Regions from separate parts of the Jeotgalibacillus malaysiensis genome, predicted to be linked through region 1. Evidence: riboswitches for the same ligand, from Rfam matches in the RefSeq annotation. Region 1 holds a riboswitch; the other holds the start of a gene.

What was found. A riboswitch is a leader RNA that binds a small molecule or an ion and turns the genes downstream of it on or off. The one in region 1 is predicted to bind cyclic di-GMP.
Region 2: linked by a shared signal. The riboswitch ahead of LG330_RS06010 (anti-repressor SinI family protein) and the one ahead of LG330_RS17335 (amidase) in region 1 are both predicted to bind cyclic di-GMP.

What each region holds. Positions count from the first base shown of each region.
Region 1 covers NZ_CP085252.1:3,352,558-3,360,875, reverse strand. The annotation lists gene LG330_RS17365 (TVP38/TMEM64 family protein) at 1-396, shown strand, start outside; gene LG330_RS17360 (DUF429 domain-containing protein) at 397-1,035, opposite strand; gene LG330_RS17355 (CynX/NimT family MFS transporter) at 1,226-2,380, shown strand; gene LG330_RS17350 (thioredoxin family protein) at 2,438-2,770, shown strand; gene LG330_RS17345 (phosphate ABC transporter ATP-binding protein) at 2,865-3,596, shown strand; gene LG330_RS17340 (ABC transporter permease) at 3,593-4,351, shown strand; cyclic di-GMP riboswitch class I at 4,410-4,494, shown strand; gene LG330_RS17335 (amidase) at 4,536-5,408, shown strand; gene LG330_RS17330 (hypothetical protein) at 5,534-6,085, shown strand; gene LG330_RS17325 (diguanylate cyclase) at 6,229-7,161, shown strand; gene LG330_RS17320 (HEAT repeat domain-containing protein) at 7,161-8,195, shown strand; gene LG330_RS17315 (glycosyltransferase) at 8,195-8,318, shown strand, end outside.
Region 2 covers NZ_CP085252.1:1,068,092-1,076,409, forward strand. The annotation lists gene purN (phosphoribosylglycinamide formyltransferase) at 1-116, shown strand, start outside; gene purH (bifunctional phosphoribosylaminoimidazolecarboxamide formyltransferase/IMP cyclohydrolase) at 113-1,645, shown strand; gene purD (phosphoribosylamine--glycine ligase) at 1,948-3,204, shown strand; gene LG330_RS06005 (hypothetical protein) at 3,366-3,545, shown strand; cyclic di-GMP riboswitch class I at 3,720-3,817, shown strand; gene LG330_RS06010 (anti-repressor SinI family protein) at 3,853-3,999, shown strand; gene LG330_RS06015 (helix-turn-helix domain-containing protein) at 4,052-4,372, opposite strand; gene LG330_RS06020 (adenine deaminase C-terminal domain-containing protein) at 4,709-6,448, shown strand; gene LG330_RS06025 (YerC/YecD family TrpR-related protein) at 6,525-6,842, shown strand; gene LG330_RS06030 (heptaprenylglyceryl phosphate synthase) at 7,232-7,909, shown strand; gene pcrA (DNA helicase PcrA) at 8,157-8,318, shown strand, end outside.

The DNA.
Region 1 (8,318 bases):
GCCATCCTGTCATTTATCGGACTCACATTGATGAGCTTTGTCTCTTATACATTGATCTACCGTTTTCCGGCATTTAAACAAAAGCTTTCAAAGCTGAAAGATAAAGTACTTCCGGATCGCCATTTATCAGTGGGACAGATCATGGTGCTTCGGATTATGCCATTTGTCCATTTTCATCTTTTATCGTTTTACTTAATGGAAATGACTGAAACGCGTAAGGAGTATATGATTTATTCTATGGTCGGTGTCATTGCTCCGGCAGTCATCTATACTGCATTTGGCGGAGCAATCCATGAGCTGCCGTGGTATGGAACGGCGATTCTCTTTATTTTACTGCTGGTTGTCTATAAGGTGATCGGGAAAATGCATAACGAGAAGATGGATACGATCTCATAATCAGCAGCACATGATAAAAGGATGTGCTGCTGAAGTGTGTGTATAGCTCCAGACCGGCTGTTTATCAGGTGCTTTGTAATGCCACGCTGCAAGGGCTGCCCCGCAGGAATCAATGGAATGGGTGGTTTCAGCGATATCTTCTGTGAGCCCATGCAGTCCCTGCTGCTGTAACCAGGTGAAAACTTCTGCCCTTTTAGAAGGGTCTTTTTTATAGCTGAGTGCCGGTGTGGGGTCTTCCATCCTTAAGCCGATTGCAGCGCCGGGATGAACTTCAAGGATTTCGACGCCGGGATCCTGAAGCATTCTTGTGAGCTGGATGCCTCTTAGCGTAATATAAACCATTCGCGTCATGGTCGGCGTCATAATGGAGCTCCCATTCAACCCTCCTGCTTTCAATACGCCTCTGAGTGCTTTATCATGCGGTCTGTCACCGCCCCCATCCTGATAAGATAAAGGTGCATCAATTCCAATCACTACCTCTCCTTCAGTCAAACATTCCCTGACAAGATTCAGGATCTCATCATCAGAGGCACCGGATACCGATTTTTTAAAGGTCAAGCCGTGATCCATATTAAAAGCTGTAGCCACTGTATCCTGATGATTAGACGGGCCAGATAAGTCGATTCCAATAATGATCATAGTCGCGCTCCTTTAAAATAATGTCTTTTCATCATATCAGGACAAATGTCCTTTTACACGCATGCTATGATTAGCCACAGAGAACAAATCGTTCAAAGTGGTAGAGATTCACAGTAAAAAGCAGTAAGGTTAATAGAGAGCTTTGCCACTCCGGCAAAGCTCTTATTCTTGAAACGGGCAGGTGAACAGGATGAAGATCTGGATGTACATCATTGCATTATTTCTTATATCGATCAATTTGAGACCGGCGATTACATCTGTAGCGCCACTTTTAGATACAATTCAGCAGGATCTTGGCATGAGCGGGACGACTGCAGGACTTTTAACGACACTGCCTGTATTATGTATGGGGATCTTTGCGCCTTTTGCGACTAAAATCAGTGAACGCGTTGGACTTGAACGCGGAATCTTTTATTCTCTCGTATTAATTACAATTGCTACTGCATTAAGAGGATTTTTCGGTACGGTTCCATTATTGATTGTGACGGCATTTTTAGCAGGTGTTGGAATTGGTGTCGCGGGACCGCTTGTATCAGGTTTTATTAAGCAGTATTTTCCGACAAAGCCTGGGGTCGTAGGTGTTTATACAGTATCAATGGCAATTGGTGCAGGCAGTGCGACCGGCATTTCAGCACCTATTTACGAATCACTCGGCAACTGGGAGCCTGCGCTTGCGATCTGGGCAGTGCTTGGACTGGCTGCAATGGTTGTGTGGATCAGATTTCCCGGTAAAAAGCAGTCAGGTCTGCCTGAGAAAACCGAGCTGCCTTGGACAAGCGGACGCGCGTGGCTCATTTTATTATTCTTCGGACTGATGTCGAGTATTTTCTACTCTGTCACTGCCTGGGGTGCGCCGATTATTCAGAGTATGGGCTATAACTCTGTCGTGGCAGGCTCTATGTTAACAGCATTTGTCCTGATTCAGATTCCGTCATCATTCATTATTCCAAGTCTTGTAGCGAGATTCGGCTATGTGTTTCCAACCTTAATCGGCTGTACCGTGATTGAACTGACCGGCGTTATTTTGCTGATCGCAGGCGGTCAGCCTTTAGTCGCAATGCTTCTAATCGGGCTTGGTGCAGGCGGTCTGTTCCCGCTCGCATTAATGTTGCCGATTATTGAAACGGATTCTTACCAGAAAGCGAGTGCATGGGCTGCCATGTCACAGGGCGGCGGGTACGTCATTTCTGCACTTGGGCCACTTGGTGTAGGGGTAGTCTATGATCTGACCGGGAGCTATATCAACGCGCTTTACGGTATGACGGCCATTATTTGTATGATGGGTGTCCTTCAGGTGATGCTATGGATAACAGCTGATCGTACAACCCTCAAAAAACAGCACTGATCACCGGTATGGTTTGAATCAATGATGGGTAATTAAAATGATAGAGGTGACCCGAATATGAGAGCATATACTGAAGTTCGTTCAAATGAAGAATTGGATAGTATGATGAATCAACCGTTAAGCGTGGTGTATATATCAAGAAATGGCTGCAGTGTCTGTCACGCCCTTCTTCCAAAAATTCAGCAGGTCATGGAAGAATATCCGGAGGTTGAATTCGCTCATATCCTTGTCGATGAGTACGAAGAAGTGGCAGGAAGGTTGTCAATCTTCACTGCACCGGTCGTCCTGATATTCTCTAAAGGAAAAGAACTGTTAAGAGATGCACGATTTATTAGGGTTGAGGAATTCAGGGAATCGTTAGATAAAATGACTGTTCTTATGGAAGAGTAAAAAGGCAGGCTGATCAGCTTGCCTTTTTGTGATTTATTTATTATCATTATTACATTACAATTATTATAAATAAGAGAAAAAGGAAGTAATGATCATGACAAAGGATGCTCAGGCTGCCATTCAGTTCAGCCATGTAAATTATCAATCAGGTGATACGAAAATTCTGCATGACGTCACCGGGTGGTTTCCGAAAAACAGAATTACGACACTTGTCGGTCCGTCAGGGGCAGGGAAAACCACGTTGTTCAGGCTCTGTAACGGGCTGATTTCTCCTGATTCAGGTGACATATATATAGATGATAAAAAGATCTCTACTTACGAACCGGTTGAACTCAGAAGGAAAGTAGGCATCGCCCTGCAGACAGCAACAATGGTGCCTGGAACCGTCCGTAAAAACATGGCACTGCCATTTGAACTGCAGGGGAATGAGCTTCCTGCAGAAACTGCAGAAGAGATGATCAGGCTCGTTGGTCTTGATGAAAGTTTTCTCGAGCGGGATGCAAAAGATCTGTCAGGCGGTCAGCGCCAGAAGGTGTCAATTGCCCGGACGCTTGTGATGAAGCCGGAGATTTTGTTGCTTGATGAGATCACATCCTCACTGGACAGGGTCTCACAGCAGGAGATAGAAGAATTGATTGTCAGAATTAATGAGACCTATCATACGACGATTATGTGGATCACACATAATCTCAGACAGGCACTTTCGATCGGTGAATACACGTGGGTGATGATGGACGGCGAGTTAGTTGAGACTGGAGAAAGCACTCTGCTGAAGGATCCACAGAACCCAAGAGTTCAAACGTTTGTAAAGGGGGAAGCGGAATGAGTTTTCTGTTACTTGGTTTATCACTCGTATTTGTCTTAATCCCCCTTGTGTTATCAAGAACGTTGAATCTTGGACTTGAGAAGGACGCTGTCGTTGCAACGATCAGAGCAATCATTCAGCTGCTTGCAGTCGGTTATATTCTGCAGTTTGTATTTGATGCCGAGAACTTTTTCTATATTTTCTTAATGGTTGTCTTGATGATCGGAGCTGCTGTACAGAATGCGCGTAAAAAAGGTGTCTCAATCAAAGGGATTACGTGGAAGCTGGTTGTTACGTTTGTGTTTATTGAAATCTTAACGCAGGGCATTTTACTCGGTCTTAATATTACGCCGGCGACTGCACAGTATATCATTCCAATCAGTGGTATGGTGATCGGAAATTCGATGGTATTGTCGATCTTATTCTTAAACCGTTTTACATCTGAAATAGATTCCAGAGAAGCTGAGACGGAACTTATCCTGTCACTGGGCGGTACGCCAAAGCAGGCGATTCACCGTCCGCTGATTTCATCGATTCAGGCAAGTACGATTCCGACAATTGAAAGCCAGAAGACGATCGGACTTGTGCAGCTCCCGGGCATGATGAGCGGTCAGATTATAGCAGGGGCAGATCCGCTTCAGGCAGTGATGTTCCAGCTGTTAATTATCTTCCTGTTACTAACGACAGCCGTCGTGACAAGTGCAATGCTCGGATTTCTATCCTATCCGACTTTGTTTAATGAGCGTATGCAGCTGATGAAGCCTGAGAAAAAATAAAGCAAATTATTTTTGCGTAGACGTACACCTGGAATGGTCGTATAATTTTTAAAAATGAATCTGATAAGGGCAAACTTCTCCGAAAGGAAAGGACGCAAAGCCGTGAGCCTGTCTGTTATTCAAATGGTTGTCTGGCTGCCGGGTTCTCATTCTATGAGGACCACCTTATAGAATGGAGGACAACGTGAAAAAGGTGATTTGTTCTGCGCTATTATGTCTGATTGTAGGAATGGTGTGCAGTATGGCAATACCGGCAAAAGCTTCAACCATTGAAAGAGCCACATGGTTATGGAATCCGTGGTCATTGATTGATGGAACGCCTGACACACTGGACTTTTTAACTGAAAAACAGGTAACGAAAGTATATGTACAGATTGACCGTGACGTCTCTGCTGATGTCTACAGGTCATTTATTCAAGGTGCGACAGCAAGAGAAATCGATGTGTACGCGCTTGATGGTGCGCCGGACTGGGCTGCGCCAAAAGGATATCTGCAGCTGAGACAGCTGCTTGGCTGGGTAGAGCAATATCAGATGGCCTCACAAGCAGACGCTGACTTTAAGGGCATTCATCTGGATGTTGAGCCGTACCTTTACAGCGGGTGGAATTCAAAACGTGCGACTGTCATTAAAGCTTATCAGTCTCTGATGAAAGAAGCGGCTGTTAAAGCAGGTCAGTTAAATATCCGGATGGAAGCGGACGTTCCTTTCTGGTTTGATGAGATTAAATTTAAAAACACATACGGAAGCGGGCTGCTTTCTGACTGGGTACAACAGCAGACTGATGGCATTACCATTATGGCTTACCGTGATACAGCTTCAGCCATCACCCCTTTAACCCTGCATGAGCTGACAGTTGGTCAAAAACTTGGAAAGCCTGTTGTGATTGGTGTAGAAACAGACCAGACAGCAGAAGGCGATTATCTGACGTTTTATCAGGAAGGTGAAACCGTCATGAATCGCGAGTTGAACCATGTCTATCAGCAGGTGAAGGGATATACAAGCTTTAAAGGTTTTGCAATTCATCATACCGAAAGCTGGAAAGCGCTTAAACCTTAGATCTAAAAGAACTTTTCCGAAATTTACGGGAAAGTTCTTTTTAATTGTAAAAAGAGAGTATAATAGGGAAAAAAGAACGAAAAAGAGCAGTGTAAATACGAATATTTACATAGGATGTGGCGCAGATGAGTATGAAATATCAGGAAATGTTAAATAAGCGTATTGAGCAGACGGTAATGGAATGGGGTACGAAAGATGCCGTTACTGAAGATGAATGCTATCGTTTTTTCCATGGTTTAAAAGGCACGGCGGGCACGATCGGTCTGATGGATTTATCTAATCAGGCAGAGCAGGCGCTATCCGAGCTGAATGAAGATGGTACGAGAGTACTGACAGGGAATGAATGGAGAAGATTTTTTACCCTTGAGCAGTCAGAAGCATTTATTCAGGAGTCAGCAACGATCGAACAGATGGAAGAATTGCAGAGTGACCTGAATGAACAGCCTGAAGATATCCCATTTATCCTGATGATTGAAAAGGATGTTGAATTTATCAAAAGGATGAAGGGTTTTCTTGAAGAACATGATTTTCAGGTGATTACCTCAGTCAACCTCTCAAAAGGGCTCGAGCATTATTATGATCTTTCTCCGGATTTACTGATTGTGGATCTTGATCTGCTGTCTGAAGGAGAAGAACAATTAATTAGTGAAATGATGAAAAAGCCAGGAAAGATTTAACGCCAATTATCCTTGTCAGCAGTGAGCTGACGGATGAGAAAAGAATAGCGGCATATGAGACCGGTGTACTTGATGTCATCGGAAAACCGATTAATGAAAATATCATTATTCCGTTTTTGAAAAACAGGATCTTTCAGCGGAATATGCTGCTCGGACAAATCAGAAATGACTTCCTGACCGGCGCATTAAAAAGAGATTGTCTGGATAATGAAGTGCTTCACATCACAAAGAGAATAGCTGATGGAGAGATGGATTCCGCTGTTTTTGCGATGATTGATCTCGATCATTTTAAACAGGTGAATGACTCATACGGACATCCTGCAGGAGATGAAGTACTGAAAGCTTTTGCGAAAATAATCATGGACACTAAAGACCCCGGAGATCGGTTAATCCGGTTTGGGGGAGAAGAATTTTCAGTGATTTTTCCTGATACGACATATGAAGAGGCTGAGAAAAAGATTCAGCTGTGGCGGGAGTCTTTTAACCAGTACGTCTTTACAGCGGGAGAGCAGGAATTCAACGTTCAGTTCTCAGCGGGACTTCATGAGTGGCACAGTGCGGTTCATGTAAAAGAAATTCTGGATTGCGCTGATAAATCTCTTTATTTTGCAAAAGAAAACGGACGTAATTGTACAGTCCGCTACTCAGAAGTAGTCAGGCTGCAGCTGGCAACAGAGCAGATGATGCTGATAGTCGTGGATGATGATGAATTAGTGAGAGAAATGCTGAAGGATCATTTTGAACGGCGCGGTAAAGTCGGCGGCCGGGCAGTCGATATAAAAACCTATGCAAACGGCGTCGACTTTCTTCAGGGAGACTGGTATGTCGCAGGGAAGAAATATATGATTCTGCTCGATGGGATGATGCCAAAAATGGATGGAATTGAAGTGCTTGCTAAGCTGCGCGAATCATATGGCACAAGGAATATTCTCGTATCCATGCTGACTGCAAGGCAGGGTGATCAGGAAGTTGAAAGAGCGCTTGGACTTGGCGCGGATGATTATATGGTAAAGCCTTTTAATGTGCGTGAAGTGGCTTCGAGAATTGACCGTATGATGGAAAGGATGTTCAGTTAATGATCACAGTGATTTTATGGATTTCAGGTGCGTTTTTGCTGCTGCAGGTCATTGTGCTGATGTATCTATCTATTTCCAAGCAAAAAGGAATCCATCATGATCAGGAGGTTTTAAGAGTTTATCAGCAGGTGCTGAGTCCCTATCTTTCTTATCTGGCCGGAGAGGCAGAACAGGAGCCTTCACTGCCTGCAGATGAGCAGATCCGTGTGAAGGTACTTGAAAAACTATTATCAAAGTATGCATCTAACATCAAGGGTGCTGAAAATGAACAGCGGATGAGGAAGACAGCTGAACGTTACCTTACGGATTATTACCGGCACATTCTGCAAAAGGGTAGCTGGGCAGAACGGGTGAACACACTTTTCTTTATTGAAGACTATCAAATGAAAGCTTTGCAGGCGGATGTGAAAACTCATTACCTTTCACTTAAAGATAAGGATGAAGAGTACAGACAGTCACTGAGGGTGCTGGCGGCATTTGGTGACGACAGTGTGCTCGAGATGCTGAAAAGCGACACATCTATTTCGATCGGTTTTATGAAGGAATGCTTCAGAAGACTGCCGCAAGCGTCCATTGAAAAACTGAAAAAGGATCAGGAGCTGCCCGCGCCGGTAAAGCTCAGTCTGATTTCTTATTTCGGAGAAACAGGTTACTACGAGCATCTGCCTTATGTTGAATTTCATCTTACACATGAAGAAAAAGAAGTACGTCTGAAAGCGCTGGCGGCTCTATGCCAGTACAGATATATTTCATCAGCAGATAAGATCTCGGCATTTCTAAATTCTGAAGTGTGGGAGGAAAGAATGTATGCAGCAAGGCTTTCAGGACTGCTGCAGCTGACGAGATACTCAACAACCCTCATGAAGCTTGCGGGAGATTCAAACTGGTGGGTGCGATTTGCTGCTTGTGAGGCACTTAAGCAGATGCCGGACGGTGAGATTTTGCTTACCTTTGCAGCTGAAGGGCACGAGGATCTGTATGCAAGGGATATGGCAAAACAGCTTCAGACTTTAAGAACGGGGGTGAGCAGATAATGGATTGGTTAAATTGGCTCGTTTATACTGCTGCCATCGTGATCATTATTTATATGGCTGCTGTTTCCCTGCTTTATATCGGCATGTTTCTGGTGGCTGGACCGCGTATCAGAAAAGAGCGTC
Region 2 (8,318 bases), 1.3 Mb from region 1:
TTCCTGACGGATGGGAAAGAGAAGAGGTTGAAAAGGTGATTCACGGCATTGAACACCGCCTTTACCCTGAAACACTTAACCAGCTATTTGCTGAAGCATTGGAGGAAACAAAATGACTAAACGTGCATTAATCAGTGTATCTGAAAAAGCAGGCATCGTAGAATTTGCGGAACAGCTGCAAACACTCGGCTATGAGATCCTGTCAACAGGCGGAACAAAAACACTGCTTGCTGATAATGGAGTTAAAGTAAAAGGTGTCGATGAAGTAACGGGTTTTCCTGAAATTTTAGAGGGACGTGTGAAAACTCTTCATCCATCTATTCACGGCGGACTGCTTGCCAAGCAGGATCAACCTGATCACCAGCGTCAGCTTCAGGAGCAGGGAATTGAAGCGATTGATCTCGTCTGTGTGAATCTGTATCCATTCCAGCAGACAATTGCAAAGCCGAATGTTTCATTTGAAGATGCTGTTGAAAACATTGATATCGGCGGGCCGACCATGCTGCGTGCAGCTGCTAAAAACCACGCATACTTAACGGTTGTTGTTGATTCAGAGGATTATGAAATGGTCATTGAGGAATTAAAAGCAGGTGGTGTTTCACCTGAGCTTAAAAAGCGTCTCGCTGCAAAAGTGTTCAGACACACAGCAGCTTATGATGCGTATATCGCACAATATTTAACGCAGGAATCAGGGGAGGAAAACCCTGAGAGAATTACGGTTACTTATGAGCGTAAGCAGGATCTTCGCTACGGTGAAAACCCGCACCAGAAAGCAGCATTCTACCGCAACCCGCTCGGTTCTGAGTTCTCAATTGCTCATGCGCGTCAGCACCACGGGAAAGAGCTTTCCTATAACAATATTAAAGATGCAGATGCAGCACTTCAGATCGTGAAGGACTTTGATCAGGCAGCAGCTGTTGCAGTGAAGCATATGAATCCATGCGGTGTCGGAACCGGTGACAGCCCTCAGGAAGCTTTTCAGAGAGCATTTGAGGCAGACTCAACGTCAATTTTTGGCGGGATTGTCGCATTTAACCGAGGTGTAAATAAGGAAACGGCTGAAAAGCTCGCTGATATTTTTCTTGAGATCATCATTGCACCTGCATTTTCAAAGGATGCACTTGAGATTCTCACGAAAAAGAAAAACATCCGCTTGCTGACTGTTCCGTTTGACCGTCACTTAAAGCATGAATATATCTATACGTCAGTGGAAGGCGGTCTGCTTGTTCAGGATCAGGACCGTTACACGCTTGAGGATGCAGATCTGAAAGTCGTTACAAAGCGTGAACCAACTGAAGAGGAATGGACAGCAATGAAAACTGCCTGGAAGGTGGTGAAGCACGTTAAGTCGAATGCGATTGTTGTTGCTGAACAGCACATGACGCTTGGAATTGGCGCAGGTCAGATGAACCGTGTCGGCGCAGCTAAAATTGCGCTTGAACAGGCAGGTGACCGCGCACAGGGAGCTGCACTTGCTTCTGATGCCTTCTTCCCGATGAATGATACGGTTGAAGCGGCTGCTAAAGCCGGTATCACTGCGATTATTCAAACGGGTGGATCGATTAAGGATGAGGATTCCATTAAGAAAGCTGATGAGTATGGCATCGCCATGGTCATGACGGGTGTACGCCATTTTAAGCATTGATTAGCATGAGTGAAACTTTTCTATTTGTGTAAGAGGTCCATGTCAAAGCCGCTTACAAAAAATTTTTAGCCGGCTTCTTTTTGAGGCCGGCTCTTTTTGAAACTTTTGTATAAAAAACAATTATTGATATTGCACAGCTGTGATTGGAGCGTAAGGGGGCGACTCCTGTGGCAGGAAGGGACGTGTGAGACCGAGCATGGCGAAGCCTGCGGGCTCACCGCCCGGCCACGGAAAGCGTCCCCCTGAAGCGGAAATCACAGCCGACATTAACAGAGCTAAATATAATTTCAGGAGGAATACAAATGAATGTACTTGTAGTTGGACGCGGAGGACGCGAGCATGCGCTTTGCTATAAATTTTATCAGGATGCTTCAGTCAGTAGAGTGTTCTGTGCACCTGGAAATGCCGGGATCGCAGCACATGCTGAATGTCTGGATATAGAAGAAACAGATCAGCATGCATTGGTATCTTTTGCAAAGGAAAATGACATCGCACTCACTGTAATCGGTCCGGAGCAGCCGCTTGCTGAAGGTCTGACGGATCTGTTTTTAGCAGAGGGGCTGAAAGTGTTTGGTCCGACTCAAGAAGCCTCTGCAATTGAAGGCAGTAAAGCATTCGCAAAAGAGCTGATGAAAAAGTACAGTATTCCTACAGCAGGTTATGAAACGTTCACAAGCTTTCAGGAAGCATCTGATTACATAAAGAAAAAGGGAGCTCCAATTGTCATTAAAGCTGATGGTCTTGCAGCTGGTAAAGGGGTTGTTGTAGCAATGACAGAAGCCGAAGCGCTCGAAGCCGCTGAAGGTATGCTTGAACACAATCGCTTCGGTGCATCATCTGCAAAAATTGTTGTAGAGGATTTTCTGGATGGTGAAGAATTTTCATTTATGTGTCTTGTGAATGAAGAAACGATTATTCCACTTGCACTTGCGCAGGATCATAAACGGGCCTATGACAATGATAAAGGACCGAACACAGGTGGAATGGGTGCTTATTCCCCAGTTGCCCATCTGCCATCAGCAACTGAAGACAAAGCGATGAATGAAATTATCAAGCCGGTTGTACAGGCAATGATAAAAGAAGGGACTCCTTTTACAGGTGTATTATATGCTGGATTGATTCTGACTGAGGACGGTCCTAAAGTGATTGAATTCAATGCGCGTTTTGGAGACCCGGAAACACAGGTGGTTCTGCACAGAATGAAATCTGACCTTGCACAGCTGTTACTGAATCTTTTAGAGGATAAAACTGAAGAAGTAAAATGGAGCGATCATACAGTTGTTGGTGTAGTGCTCGCATCAGAAGGCTACCCGGGATCCTATGAAAAGGGACATTCTGTTGAATCTATTTTGAATGCAGAGACATTTTTCTACCATGCAGGCACAAAAAAAGTAGATTCACAAATTGTGGCTGATGGAGGAAGAGTGCTTCTTGCAGCGGGTTCTGGAAAAAATGTTGAAGCAGCGCGGGATCAGGTATATGATGCGCTTAACCATGTTGATGCAAGTCACTTTTTCTATAGAAAAGATATTGGCAATAAAGCATTAAATAGAAGTTAGAATTTTCCGTAAATATATTCAATTTGGAGTAAGTGAGAGTATTTAGGAGAAAAACATTCTTTTTGTACCTGTATAAAGCAATTTTCATACTTGTGATTCCCCAGTTCTGACATATAATGAGGGTACGGTAATTCTCTATAAAGAACAACGGGGGGGATGAAATGGTACGAAAAGAATGTCCTAAATGTATGAGGTCATCTTATAGCAGCAGCACTAGAGAAAACTGGATTTGTCCGGTATGCGGTGAAGACCTTACTACATATCCATCTCTCAGAGCAATCTCTTATTACGAACTGAATCAGCATTTTCGTCAATCTGCTTACCAGCATTCGGCAAAATAAAACAAACGTAATATTGTAACATAAATTTAATGTTGAAAAAGTCAGAATATTTAGGTAAATAGGACTATTTATTTGCTACTATCCTAGTGATAATATAAGTTCATAACAGAAATTATACCTAAACTCAAACTTTAAGTCCCGGAAAGATCCCAGATGCTGCAATCGCTTTGAGAGAACAGAAAAAGGCAAACCATCTGAAAGGGTGGGACGCAAAGCTTACGGGTCTAAGGCCAATAAAGAGACAGGGGAGCTATGACGGCTGAGCCGCCTGAAGTACTGTAGAAAGTATTTTAGGAGGGGAATGTAAATGGGTCGTAAAAACGAAGTGGACGTAGAATGGATGGCGCTGATTGAGGAGGCTGTACAAGCAGGAATTCCGATGGAGGATATTAGAGATTTCCTGGAAGGAGCAGGTTCTACCAATTGGAGGAGGAATGATTTAGTTGTTGGGTAAGACATACATTAATCTATAAAATAGCCTGTGCAAAGCAATTATGCTGCACAGGCTATTTTTGGTTGATTCTCCATTTATTAAATTCAATAAACTCTTTAAACTGTTCCTTAGAAATACCTGATTCCATTGCTGTTTTTGCAAGGTTTACCCATTCGCTGTCAACATTTATTTCGTCACTATCGGGATCGAGCAGAGAGTTGACCGTCACACCAAGCACTGGTGCGATTTTTTCTAAAAATTGAATAGATGGATTCTGTTGAAGATTTCTCTCGAGAGAGCTGATATATGATTTAGCAACGCCTGCCTGATCAGCGAGTTCAGTCAGCGACATTTTCTTTTCTTTTCGTAAAGCTTTAACGCGGTCTCCGATCATAACAATCACTCTCTTTGCTTAAAATATTGTTATCTAAATAATATCATACAAATAAAAAAAGACCACTATTAACTGACTGTGTAAAAACATTTTTTCTGAATATTCTTATCAGTTGCCTGCAAATACATATAACATAGAGTTTCCATCTAAATACAAATTATCATTATGTATTACTTTATAAAAAAATATTTTCTAACATTATTATTAGGAAAAAATGTATTTTGTTAAGATAATGTTCACTTGTGCACAAGTTTAAGAAAAAGTCACAATTCTTTTGTGCGGTGACGCGTAAAATATGGTAAGCTTAATGAAACTTTTAGAGGAACTATTGGAGTGATGAGAGTGGGACAGAGATTCCCGTGGAAGATCAGTCATTTAAGAGACCATACTTCCATCTTGGAAGGGACAAAATCACCTGATCTTGTACTTGCAGATACGAATTATTTGAACTCAACCCTTCATCAGTGGGTGAAAGGGAACGTATGGATATATCAGGATAGAATTATTTATACAGGGAGCGACATGCCTGAAAGTCTGAATGGAACTGAAGTGCTTTATCTAGAGGATAAGTGGATTGTGCCAGGTTATATTGAACCCCATGTTCATCCTTTTCAGCTCTATAATCCACACAGCTTTGGAGAATATGCAGCAAAGCGTGGGACAACGACTTTTATTCAGGACAATTTAATGCTCCTTTTATTATGTGACAAAAAGAAAGCGCTTCCTTTTATGCAGCAGTTTAAAACGTCACCACTCACTTATTATTGGTGGAGCAGGCTGGATTCACAGACAGAGCTTCGTGAAGAAGAAGAAGTTTTTACAAATGGAGAAGTCCTGTCATGGCTTGATGATCCAAGTGTATTACTGGCTGGTGAACTTACTTCGTGGCCTAAACTTGCAGGGGGAGATGACCTGTTACTGAGCTGGGTGCAGGAGGCAAGGCTGCGCTATAAGAGAGTTGAAGGTCATTTGCCTGGTGCTTCGGAGAAGACGATTGCAAAAATGTCATTGCTGGGTGTAACAGGAGATCATGAGTCAATGTCAGGGGATGATGTATGGAAGCGCCTTGAGCAGGGGCTGGCTGTAACGCTCAGACATTCTTCGATCAGACCGGATCTTCCGAAGCTGATCAGTGAATTAAAGGAGCGGAACCTCCATTCATTCGATTCACTGATGATGACAACAGATGGATCAAGTCCATCCTTTTATGAAAACGGCGTCATGGATCAGTTGGTCAGGATAGCGATTGACGAGGGTGTAGAGCCAATTGAAGCTTACCATATGGCTTCCTATGCTGTTGCGAAGTATTACCGGCTTGATTATATGCAGGGAATGATTGCAACCGGTCGCCTTGCTACATTAAATATATTGAGTGATCCTTTAAACCCGGTACCAGAATCAGTGATGTCAAAAGGTGAATGGATTTTAAAAGATGGAGTAGAACAGGAACCGGCCTTTACTCCGGACTGGTCAGAGATTAATCCGCTTAAAATTGACTGGGAGCTTGAGGCAGATGATCTGCAATTTTCAATGCCGTGTGGGATCGATATGGTAAACAATGTGATTACGAAACCTTACTCAGTTTCCATTGATGCGGGTGTAAATGAGCTTCCGCGCGATAATGATGAAAGCTTCCTAATGCTTGTTGACCGCTACGGTGAGTGGAAGATCTGTACGCTAATTAAAGGATTTGCTAATAATCTTGGCGGACTTGCTTCCTCATTTTCAAGTACAGGAGACATTTTACTGATTGGTAAAAGTAAAAAAGATCTGCTTGATGCATTTAAGAGAATGAAGGAAATGGGTGGCGGCATAGTGCTGATTGATCAGGGGGAACTGCTGCATGAGATTCCTCTGCCGCTGGGCGGTGTCATGTCTGATCAGCCGATGGAAATAATAATGAAAGAAGAAAAGAAACTGCGCAGTGTGCTGAAGGAATGCGGATATGCGTTTGATGATCCGGTTTATACTTTGCTATTCCTTTGCTCCACTCACTTACCATATTTAAGAGTGACGCAGCGTGGAATCTATGATGTGAAAAAGAAAACGGTACTCTTTCCAACGATAATGCGTTAAAATGTAAAAGAGTCCTATTTTTAGCTGAGCACACGTTTGCTCTTGCAATACTTTTAAAAGGAGCTGTAACTGTCTGATGCAAATCGATAAGTTAAGAGGGAAGGAACTGGACCAGCTATGTGAAGCCGTTCTTTCGCTTAAAGACAAAGACGAAGCCTACCGATTCTTTGATGACTTGTGCACAATTAATGAAATACAATCTCTTGCTCAGCGCCTTGAAGTAGCACGTATGCTGCGTGAAGGGAATACCTATCATAAAATCGAAACACAAACCGGTGCAAGCACCGCAACCATTTCACGCGTAAAACGCTGTCTCAACTACGGCAACGATACCTATGCAATGGTCCTTGAACGCGTTCATCAGAGTGATGATGGCGGGGAAGATAAAGAGTAATATTTTTGAGAGGGTAGGACAATGAGTCCTGCCCTCTTAATCGTTTTGCGCATATTATCATTAAAACTAACTAAACTGCTGAACGAGAAAGATATTGTATTAAGCTACACATCATTTTGGTGAAATAAAAGTGCAGCGAAGCGGAAGGCGGCGACTCCGGGACGATTAGAGGGAAGCTGAGACCCCGCAAAGCGAAGCTTGAGGAGGCTCAGCAACCTCCGTCCGGAAAGCGTCCGCCTGAAGCGTAGCGGAACGAGTAAGAGGGTGAAACAACATTTGTTCCATCTTCTTTTTTAATACTTTCTAACTTCATTCCCTCATCCCTTTTAGAGTCACTTCTTCGGTGCTATAATAGTACGGATAATGAGTGTTCGAATGGAGGATTTAGGATGTACGATGTCCGGGAATGGAAGCATGTATTTAAACTGGACCCTAACAAAGAAATAACAGATGAAGCACTTGAACTGATTTGTGAATCCGGCACGGATGCAGTCATGGTTGGCGGATCTGATGGTGTGACACTTGAAAATGTGCTCGATCTGATGGCGCGCGTGCGCAGATATACTGTACCCTGTGTACTTGAAGTTTCGGTTCTTGAAGCGATTACCCCGGGCTACGATCTATATTTCATACCGACCGTTTTAAATACAGAAGACCCGAAATGGTTCAAAGGCCTTCACCACGCAGCAGTGAAAGAACATGGTGATCTGATGAACTGGGAAGAGATTCTTGCAGAAGGCTACTGCATTTTAAATCCGGACTGCAAAGCAGCGTCTCTAACGGGAGCGGATGCGGCCATCAGTGATGATGAAGTGATTGCCTATGCACGAATGGCTGAGCATCTATTTTCACTTCCGATTTTTTATATGGAATACAGCGGAACATACGGAGATCCGGCGCTTGTGAAAAAAGTCAGCGGAGAACTCGAGAACACAGTCCTTTTCTATGGCGGGGGCATTAAGAACGAAAAACAGGCCAAAGAAATGGCCGCTCACGCTGACGTCATCGTAGTCGGTGATATCATTTACAGCAGCTTAAAAGAAGCGTTGAAAACAGTTTTAAATTAGAACATATAAAAAGACAGGTAAATTTCTGCACAGCTGATGATTGAAGCGTAAGGGGGCGACTCCTGCGGAAAAACGATCGGGAAAGCCCCCGGAAGGCAGTGGTTTTCTACCTGACCTGAGCGTTCGTCCGCGGAAAGCGTCTCCCTGAAACGGAAATCATCAGCCTATTTCAAGAAAGTACAGATTAAAGTTGTCCGGAAAAAAAGTCCGGGCTATAATAAGAACAAACGTTCGAGGTGGTGCGACGATGCAATTCTTAACAGATCGTCTGCTAAACGGGATGAACCCTGAGCAGGCAAAAGCAATTAAAGCAACAGATGGCCCGCTGCTGATTATGGCAGGCGCGGGTTCCGGGAAGACTAGAGTACTGACACACCGGATCGCGTATTTAATGATTGAAAAAGGTGTA